DNA from 3 places in the Arthrobacter sunyaminii genome. Region 2 is predicted to be linked to each of the others. Evidence: riboswitches for the same ligand, from Rfam matches in the RefSeq annotation. Region 2 holds a riboswitch; each other region holds the start of a gene.

What was found. Region 2 has a riboswitch for S-adenosylmethionine ahead of KG104_RS15415 (hypothetical protein). Riboswitches for the same ligand answer to the same signal wherever they lie in the genome.
Region 1: it holds a riboswitch for S-adenosylmethionine, as region 2 does, so the genes downstream of both, KG104_RS01010 (LLM class flavin-dependent oxidoreductase) here and KG104_RS15415 (hypothetical protein) in region 2, are expected to answer to the same signal.
Region 3: it holds a riboswitch for S-adenosylmethionine, as region 2 does, so the genes downstream of both, KG104_RS05670 (bifunctional o-acetylhomoserine/o-acetylserine sulfhydrylase) here and KG104_RS15415 (hypothetical protein) in region 2, are expected to answer to the same signal.

What each region holds. Positions count from the first base shown of each region.
Region 1 covers NZ_CP076456.1:201,154-204,421, forward strand. Annotated here, with positions in the region: gene KG104_RS01000 (aliphatic sulfonate ABC transporter substrate-binding protein) at 1-432, opposite strand, end outside; gene KG104_RS01005 (ABC transporter ATP-binding protein) at 540-1,364, opposite strand; SAM riboswitch class IV at 1,764-1,878, shown strand; gene KG104_RS01010 (LLM class flavin-dependent oxidoreductase) at 1,914-3,268, shown strand, end outside.
Region 2 covers NZ_CP076456.1:3,401,364-3,404,631, reverse strand. Annotated here, with positions in the region: gene KG104_RS15425 (3-hydroxyacyl-CoA dehydrogenase family protein) at 1-81, shown strand, start outside; gene KG104_RS15420 (tyrosine-protein phosphatase) at 91-819, shown strand; gene KG104_RS15415 (hypothetical protein) at 773-1,159, opposite strand; SAM riboswitch class IV at 1,175-1,311, opposite strand; gene KG104_RS15410 (LLM class flavin-dependent oxidoreductase) at 1,369-2,394, opposite strand; gene KG104_RS15405 (RBBP9/YdeN family alpha/beta hydrolase) at 2,467-3,018, shown strand; gene KG104_RS15400 (ATP-dependent DNA ligase) at 3,041-3,268, shown strand, end outside.
Region 3 covers NZ_CP076456.1:1,292,128-1,295,395, forward strand. Annotated here, with positions in the region: gene KG104_RS05665 (VOC family protein) at 352-1,002, opposite strand; SAM riboswitch class IV at 1,180-1,295, shown strand; gene KG104_RS05670 (bifunctional o-acetylhomoserine/o-acetylserine sulfhydrylase) at 1,367-2,683, shown strand; gene metX (homoserine O-acetyltransferase MetX) at 2,692-3,268, shown strand, end outside.

The DNA.
Region 1 (3,268 bases), 710 kb from region 2:
CGAGTCGGCGCCCACCGCCAGGGCCGCCCATTCCGGCTGGGAGAAAATGTCGATGGCCTTGATCGGGGATCCGTTGGCGCGGTGCAGCAGTGCTGCGGAGCCTGCGGTGGAACCGACGTCGATCGCCCCGGAGCGCAGGTTTTCATTGGCCTTGTTGGAGCCGGCCGACTGCACCCACTCCACCGTGACGCCGTCGTCGGCGAGGGCGGATTCCAGCCAGCCCTGGTCCTTGATGATCAGGCTGAGCGGGTTGTAGGTGGCGAAGTCGAGGGTGAGGGTTCCGCCGTCGGCCGCGCCGGCGTCGGCGGCGGCATCGGAATCCTCGCCTGCCACGCAACCGGTCAGCAGCAGGGAAGCTGCGGCGGCGGCTGCGGCCAGGGCCTTGAGCGCGGTGCGGGAAGCTGAGGGGGAACTGAGGGAACGGCTGTTCATGGAAATTCTTTCTGATGAGTTGGCTGCGAGGCATCGCGGTTCATGCGCAAAATGGGCGCAGAACGGCGGGGGTAGCGGCCCTTAGACGGGTGACGCCGGGAGAAGTTCTAGTGGCGGTCGACGCCGAGGCGGGCCAGGAGCTCGCCGCGCATTCGGGCCAGCTCGGCCGAGGCGCGGTTCCGCGGGCGCGGGCCGGGCACGGTGATGGTGTCTGTAATGGTGGCTCCGGAAGCACCGGGCTCCCTGCCCAGGACGATGATGCGGTCCGCCAGCTGGAGGGCTTCGTCCACGTCGTGGGTTACCAGCAGCACCGTGGTGGGGGTGGCCCGGTGAACCGCGAGCAGCAGGTCCTGCATCTTCAGTCGGGTCAGGGCATCCAGTGCACCGAACGGTTCATCCAGCAGGAGCACGCCGGGCGTGCGGGCAAGGGCCCGGGCAAGAGAAGCGCGCTGCGCCATGCCGCCGGAAACTGCCCGGGGACGGTGTTTGGCGAAGGCGGCCAGTTCCACCAGCTCCAGCAGTTCGGCCACCTTGGCCTTGCCGTTCTTGGCGCTGATGCCCTTGGGCAGGCCCATGGCGATGTTGGCCTGCAGGGTTTGCCAGGGCAGCAGCCGCGGTTCCTGGAACGCGACGGCGCACCGGTCATCAATGCCGCGCACGGGTGTTCCGTTGATCCGGACTTCCCCGCTGGTTGGAGCGTCCAGGCCGGCTGCGGCCCGCAGGAGCGTGGACTTTCCGCAGCCGCTGGAGCCCAGGATGGCCAGGACTTCGCCGGCATGTACGTCAAAGGTGATGTCCCGCAGCACCTGGTGGGTTTCACCGCCGGAGCCGAATGCGCGGCCGAGGGAGGAAAAGGCAACGGGAAGGGCGGAGCCGGCGGCGCGCGTTTGGGGCGGCGCGGCGGCAGGGGACTGTGAAGCCAGAGCGGTCATGTTAACTCTCCATCGGTCCTGGCAGTAGCACCCTACGGATAACGCCTTGGGCCGGTAGGCCTCCTGCGGTGTTGTCCTCGCTATTGCCGTCCCTCAAGGAGGAGGTACGGCAACCAGGGTTGCTGCGGCTTCACTGATCCAGGTCTCTCAGCCGCTCGGGATGGTCAAGAGCAACTAAACGCGCGATTGCGGAAACCGGCAAGTCCCCCGCGTAATATTTCGACGCCGCCTGTGCCGGCGGGGGCGCCGGGGGGGTGGGAGTGGAGGCCAAGCTATCTGTGGAGTCTGGGACAGGATGGGGCGTGCTGCCAACCAGTGGTCATGCGGGGTCATAAATCCGTTCACACGGGGTCATGTTCTTTCCTTGCCTGTTCCGCTGTGCAAATACTGGTGGCGAAGGATCATGAGTCCCAACGCAAAGCTCTGGCTGGTTGGGCGGCAACCCTCTTTCCGTAGCGGGGTGCCCCAGATGAGGATCCGGCCGTGTCGCGTCCGCGAACGGCAAGTACGGCGCCCCAGCGGGTGCGTCCCGTCCCGAAGGATTTCCCCGTGTCCGAATCATCTTCCTCAACACCTCAGAACAGCCGGCGGCAGATCCGGTTCAACGCCTTTGACATGAACTGCGTGGGCCATCAGTCTCCGGGACTGTGGCGCCATCCGCAGGACCAGTCCGCGAATTACACGGATCTCCGCTATTGGGCCAACCTGGCCCAAACCTGCGAGCGCGGATTGTTTGACGGCATTTTTATCGCAGACGTCCTGGGTACCTATGACGTGTATGGAAACTCCAACGAGGCCACACTGCGGCAGGGCACCCAGGTGCCGGTGAATGACCCGCTGCTGCTGGTCTCCGCCATGGCACTGGTCACCGAGCACCTCGGTTTCGGCATCACCGCGGGAACAGCCTATGAACACCCCTACCCCTTCGCGCGGCGCCTCTCCACCCTGGACCACCTCACCAACGGCCGGGTTGGCTGGAACGTGGTTACCGGCTACCTGCCCTCGGCGGCCCGCAACATGGGTGCCGAAGACCAGCTTGAGCACGACGAGCGCTACAACCACGCGGATGAATACCTCGAGGTGATCTACAAGCTGCTGGAAGGCTCCTGGGAGGATGACGCCGTCGTCCGGGACAAGGACAGCGGCATCTTCACCGACCCGGCGAAGGTGCATGACATCAACCATGAGGGCAAGTACTTCAAGGTTCCCGGCATCCATATCAGTGAGCCGTCACCGCAGCGCACCCCGGTGATCTTCCAGGCCGGCGCCTCGCCGCGGGGCATTGCCTTTGCCGCCGGCAATGCCGAGGCCGTCTTCGTGGGCGCCCCCACGAAGGAAAAGCTCAGGGCCACGGTCACCCGGATTCGTGATGCCGCCGAAGCCGCCGGCCGGGACCGCCACTCCATCCGGATCTACACGCTGCTGACCATCATCACCGCGGCAACATCCGAGGAAGCCGAAGCCAAGCATGTGGACTACCAGCGGTACGCCAGCGACGAGGGTGCCCTGGCCCTGATGTCCGGCTGGCTCGGCGTGGATCTGTCCACCTACAACCTGGACGAGCCGCTGGGCAATGTGCAGTCCAATGCGATCCAGTCTGCCGCGGACAACTTCCAAAAAGCGAAGGACGACGGCGAACCCTGGACGGTGCGCGACATCGCCGAATCCGCGGGGATCGGCGGGCTGGGTCCGCGGCTGGTGGGCTCGGGGTCCGACGTCGCCGAGGAGCTGATCCGGTGGGTGGAAGAGACCGATGTGGACGGCTTCAACCTGGCCTACGCCATTACCCCGGGTACCTTCGAGGACGTGGTGGAATTTGTGGTGCCGGAGCTGCAGAAGCGCGGTGCCTACCGGACGGAATATACCCCGGGGACGCTGCGCCACAAGCTCTTCGGTGCCGGTGA
Region 2 (3,268 bases):
CCGCCGCAGATCCTTCGTGACAAGGTGGCGCGCGGCGAGCTCGGCCGGAAGTCCGGCAAGGGCTTCTTCGACTGGTCCTAGAGTGGCGTGATGGGCAACCGGGATGTGGAGTGGGAAGGCGCGGCGAATGCCCGTGACCTGGGCGGCATCCCGGTTGCCGGCGGCGGCTCCGTGGCACCCGGCCGGATCTTCCGGATGGGCCGGTCCGAATGGCTCACTGAGCGCGGCTGGGCGCAGGCCCGCGAAGCAGGCGTCCGCACCGTCGTCGACCTCCGCAACGACGTCGAGCAGGGCCGCCGGGACACCGACCCGGAGGTGGGCGCCGACGCCGCCGCCGGCATCACCTTCCTGACCCGGCCCACCCAGGAAGCGAACGATCCCGACTTCACCGCGCTCTGCGGCCCGTACATGGATTCACCCAAGTGGTATCGGGAGAACCTGCGCCGCTGGCCGGAGAAGATCGCCGCCGTCGTTCAGGCCCTCGCAGACGCCGACGACGGCGCGGTGGTGATCCACTGCTCCGCCGGCCGGGACCGCACCGGGCTCATTGCCATGCTGCTGCTCCAGCTGGCCGGGGCATCACCGGAGGCCATTGCCGATGATTATGAGCAGGCGGTCCGCGGTATTAATGCCTTCCACGCCACGCAGGTGCATCCGCGGGAAAAGCCGCTGACTCCCGATCAGGAAGCCGCCCGGGTGGCCGACGGACGGCGTGAACTGTTCCGCGCCCTGGACGGGCTGGACGCGGAACAGTACCTGCGCGACGCCGGGCTCAGCCCTGCTGTGCTGAAGCGGCTTCGGCGCCGGATGCTGAACTGAAGCCGCTACACGGCCTGAGCTTTTCCGGCGTCGCCAAGTAGAAAAAAGAGCGCCGGGCCGGGCCGTCGAAACCGCCGGGGACCAGGAGCGAGGAGTATCGGGCGCACCACTGGGCCGCTCCGCCGGAACCGGCGAGGGCCAGGGCCAGCGTCGGCAGGTCATGGAACCACATCAGCTGCTGCCTGCCGTCCACGACCACCTGGACGATGCCCAGGTCCAGGTCCACGTAGGCCTGGGCATCCACCCAGTCATCGAAGCCAACAAGCTTCTTGGCATGGATCTGATGGATGTTATGGCCGGGCCGGAAGCTGGCGCAGCGGGTGTCACTGGAAGTGCTCACAGCGTGTTCCTTTACAGGTTGTCCTTGCCTGCGCCGGGCGGCGTCAGGCCGCTTCGTCATCCGAACCACCCGCCGAACATGGGGTTGGTGTGAGGCCAGTCGGAGCTTTTACGGACCCGGATTCCTCCGGGCGTTGGCCACCTCTCGTGAAGCTGACACCACCATAGCGCATGCCGGTGACAGCCGGGAACCGCCGGGTGCGGGAGGCATCAGCGCCAGCCGGCCGCCGGCGCGACATGCTTCACGATGTTCTCCAGCAGCTGCACGTTGTAGTCCACGCCCAGCTGGTTGGGCACCGTCACCAGAAGCGTGTCCGCAGCCTGAACCGCGGCGTCCGCGGCAAGCTGGGCGGCAATGACATCAGGTTCGCCAATGTAGCTCTTGCCGAACCGGGCCAGGCCGCCGTCGAGCCGCCCCACCTGGTCGCGTCCCTCGGCCTGGGCGCGCAGCCCGAAATACCGGCGGTCGGTGTCGGTCACCAGCGGAATGACGCTGCGGCTGACGGATACCCGCGGAGTCCCCTCATGTCCCGCATCGGCCCAGGCCTTGCGGAACACCGCAATCTGCTCGGCCTGGAGCTCGTCGAAGGGAACTCCTGTATCCTCCGTCAGCAGGGTGGAGCTCATCAGGTTCATGCCCTGTTCGCCGGTCCACTTGGCCGTCGCCCGGGTTCCGGAACCCCACCAGATCCGTTCTGCGAGGCCGGGGGACTGCGGATCGATGGCCAGTGCGTCGGAACTGCCGGTCATCATCGGATCCGCGTTCGCCAAACCTGCACCGGCAATCGCAGCCCGGAACACCAGCGTGTGCTTGCGGGCCTCATCCGCATCGGTGCTGTCCCCGGTGGGAACGTAGCCAAATGCCTCATATCCGCGCAGCGCGGGCTCGGGTGAACCCCGGCTCAGGCCCAGCTGAAGCCTGCCGCCGCTGATCAGATCCGCGGCCGCCGCTTCTTCGGCCATGTACAGCGGATTTTCGTAGCGCATATCGATCACCGCCGTGCCCAGTTCAAGCCGGTGAGTCCGTGCGGCCATGGCGGACAGCAGAGGGAACGGCGCAGCGAACTGCGGGGCGAAGTGGTGGACCCGAAGGAAGGCTCCGTCAATACCCGCTTCCTCGGCTGCCACCGCCGTTTCGACGGTCTGCAGCAGGGCGTCCCTGGCGGTGCGGACAAAGGAACCCTGCACGTCGCGGTAATGTCCAAAGGACAGGAAACCGATCTTCTTCATGTTCATTGACAGCACCGGTTTCCGAGCAGATATTCCCGGCTGCCGGCTCCCGGCACCACAGGATGAGAGGCGAACAGCATGCACCTGACCATGGTCCCCGGGATCGGCGGCTCCAATGATGAGCACTGGCAAAGCCGGTGGCAGGACGGTGCCCCGGACGTGTCCCGGATTTCGCCGTCGTCGTGGGATGACCCGAACCTGGAGAACTGGATGGACGCGCTCGACGACGCCGCCGGCTCCCGCGGCGGTGACACCATCCTCGTGGCCCACAGCCTGGGCTGCCTGGCCTCCGCCGAGTGGCTGCTGCGCAATCCGAAAGGCGCCCGGGGTGTGCTGCTGGTGGCGCCGCCGGATCCGGCCGAGCCGGCCTTCCCGGACACTGCCGGATCTTTCCGGGACCCGCGGTTGGAGCCGCTTCCGGTGCCCGGACTGCTGGTTGCCAGCGAAAACGATCCCTACTGCACCCTCCCCGGAGCACGGCTGCTGGCCCAGGCCTGGGGTGTCCCCGTGATCGACGCCGGAGCACTGACCCACATCAATGATGAAAGCGGCATCGGGAACTGGCAGCAGGGCCGGGACCTGCTGACCGCGTTTGCCGCGGGGCTGGGCGTTTCCATTCCCCTCGGCTGAAAACCGGGTAAGAATGGGGCCCATGAAACTTCCGGTAATGCCGCCCGTAGCCCCCATGCTGGCCAAAGCCGTGACTGCGCTGCCCGAGGGGGACTACTCCTATGAGCCCAAGTGGGACGGTTTCCGCTCCATCATTTTCCGGGACGGTGATGAGTTGGAAATCGGCAGCCGCAACGAAAAGCCGATGACCCGGTACTTTCCGGAACTGGTGGACGCGCTCAAGGCCAACCTTCCGCAGCGCTGCGTGGTG
Region 3 (3,268 bases), 1.8 Mb from region 2:
GCGGCAGCGGATCAGGGGTCCGGTCCGCCCAAAAGGTGCGCGGATGCCCAAAGCGGTAGCGGATCAGGGTCCGGCCCGCCCAAAAGGTGCGCGGCTGCCCAAAGCGGCAGCATTTGCCCAACTGGTTCCGCCGCCACCGGGAAAGGCGACCACTTTGGGCAGGCGCATCCGGATTGGGATTCTGCTGCCGGTGCGGACCGGCAGTGATTTCCCGAAGGGTGCGCGGATGCCCAGAACGGCAGCGGATCAGGGGTCCGGTCCGCCCAAAAGGTGCGCAGCTGCCCAAAACGGCAGCGGATCAGGGGTCCGGTCCGCCCGAAAGGTGCGCGGATGCCCAGAACGGCAGCAGAACTAGATCTCGACGAGGCCCTTGGCCGTGTTGAACGTGACGGACATGATGCCGGGCGTGCCCTTGGGGGAAATCCACGTGACACCCACGTTCTCCAGCGGTTCCTCGGCCGGGGTGCCCAGCCACTGCGCCACACGGTCAGCGGAGCCGGCGATGGTCAGCGAGTCCAGCTTCACGGCACCGGGCATGCCGGGCAGGGCGGCCGAGGGGTGCAGTTCCTCGGTTCCGTCATCCCAGCGCAGCATGTACGGCACCTGGGGGTCGGCGATCAGGCCGTTGATGCCGATCTGCCGCCAGGTCAGTTCCTGTCCGTCGGGGAACTTCCGGTTGCCCGGAACGGAGAGCCGTCCAAGCCGTTCTTCAAAGGGGGCGAGGTCATCCACGGCCACGCACCAGCCCATCCAGCCGCCGCCGCACTCGGAGCGCTGGCGCACTGCCTGGCCGAAGGGAGCCTTGTCCGAGGCCGGGTGGTTCAGGGCCTCCACCACCTCGACGTACTGATGGTTGGCCAGGGGAAGGATCATGTTCCGCGTACCAAAACGCGGATGGACGCCGCCCTTGACGAAGTCCGCTCCCAGAGCGTCTGCGATCCTCTCTGTCGTGGCCAAAAGACCGTCGGATTCACTGGCATAAGATACATGGTCCAAGCGCATGCGGCCCATAATGGCACGTTGTGACCAGCGTCTCGACTTAGGACCACCTAAGGCGGCCAAAGGCGCTTTCCCCGCAGCCGCCGGGAAAAGGTACGCGCCATCCGTGCCGCCGACGCCCTGGAAATGATCCGTCACACTCCTTGCAGGCGCCGGACTTATCCGTTTTCATAGGGGATAGGTCATGAGTGCCAGCAGATAGCCCCGGCTTGCTGGCCGGCAACCCTCCAACCGCGGTGGGGTGCCCCGGGTGAAGACCTGGCCCTGCCTCAACGGATGCAGGGCAAGCGCGGGTCCCACGTGGCTGCCGGTTACCTTGTTCCGGCCGGAAGTCTCTGTGCGGCCCTTAGGTTATGGGAGCTAAGCAGTGTCAGAAAACTGGTCCTTCGAAACCCGTTCCATCCATGCCGGCCAGGAGCCCGACGCCGCTACCGGCGCCCGCGCCCTGCCTATTTACCAGACATCGTCCTTTGTCTTTCCCAGTGCGGAAGCAGCGGCCAACCGGTTCGCCCTGGCTGAGCTTGCCCCCATCTACACCCGCATCGGCAACCCCACGCAGGAAGCGGTGGAAAACCGGATCGCTTCCCTTGAAGGCGGGATCGGGGCACTTCTGCTCGCCTCCGGGCAGGCCGCGGAAACCTTCGCCATTCTCAACGTGGCCGAAGCCGGAGACCACATTGTGGCCAGCCCCAGCCTCTACGGCGGCACGTACAACCTGTTCAAGCACACGCTGAAGAAGTTCGGCATCACCACAACGTTCGTGGCCGATCCGGACAATCTGGAGCAGTGGCGGGCGGCGGTGCAGCCCAACACCAAGGCCTTCTTCGGTGAGGTGGTCTCCAACCCCCGCCAGGACGTACTGGACATCGAGGGCATCAGCGCAGTGGCGCATGAGGCCGGTATTCCCCTGATCGTGGACAACACGCTCTCCACCCCGTACCTGATCCGGCCCATCGAGTGGGGTGCGGACATTGTGGTGCACTCGGCCACCAAGTACCTCGGCGGGCACGGTACCGCCATTGCGGGCGTCATCGTGGATTCGGGCAATTTTGACTTCGGTGCCGATCCGGAGAAATTCCCCGGCTTCAACACCCCGGATGAGAGCTACAACGGTCTCGTCTATGCCCGTGACCTGGGCGCCGGCGGCATTCTGGGTGCCAACCTCGCCTACATCCTCAAGGCGCGGGTCCAGCTGCTGCGCGATCTTGGCTCCTCCGTGTCCCCGTTCAACGCGTTCCTCATTGCCCAGGGCCTGGAAACCCTGAGCCTGCGCATGGAGCGGCACGTGAGCAACGCCGTCGCGGTGGCCAACTGGCTGGAAGGGCACGACGACGTCGTCTCCGTCGCCTATGCGGGCCTGGAGTCCAGCCCGTGGTTCGAGCGCGGACGCCATTACGGGCCGCGCGGAACGGGCGCCATTGTCTCCTTCGAGATCAACGGCGGCATCGACGCCGGCAAGCGGTTCGTGGATGCCCTGGACCTGCACTCCCATGTGGCGAACGTGGGTGACGTGCGCTCCCTGGTCATTCATCCGGCGTCGACCACCCACAGCCAGCTGGGGGCCGAGGCGCAGCTGGCAGCGGGAGTCAGCCCCGGGCTGGTCCGGCTTTCAGTGGGCATTGAGCACATTGACGACATTATTGCGGACCTCGACGCCGGGTTCCGGGCAGCCAAGGGAGCGTAGCGGGCAGCGTGACACTTCCTTCTACCTCAAACGCTGCCGGAACCGCCGGCCGCACCGCGCCGCAGCACTCCGCCGGGGACGGGGTGCTGCGGCATGCGCGCATCGGCAGCCTGCACCTGGAAACCGGAGGCTACCTGCCGGACGTTTCCCTTGCCTACGAGACGTGGGGGACCCTCAACGCGGATGCGGACAATGCCGTACTGGTGGCCCACGCCCTCACCGGCAGCACCCACGTGGCCCGGGGCAGCAGCGACGAGGACGGCTGGTGGGACGCACTGGTGGGTCCGGGCAAGACGGTGGACACTGACCGGTACTTTGTCGTCTGCATCAACATGCTCGGCGGCTGCTACGGATCCACCGGACCCTCGTCACCGGATCCGCAGGGGCTCCCGTGGGGTTCGCGGTTTCCCTTTGTCACGGTCCGGGACTCGGTCCGCGCTGAGGCACGCCTGGCCGATCAGCTGGGAATCCGCGTCTGGCACACCGTGCTCGGCGGTTCCCTGGGCGGCGCCCGTGCTTTGGAATGGGCCGCCACCGAACCCGGCCGGGTGCAGCGCTGCGCCGTCATTGCCTGCACCGCTGCCA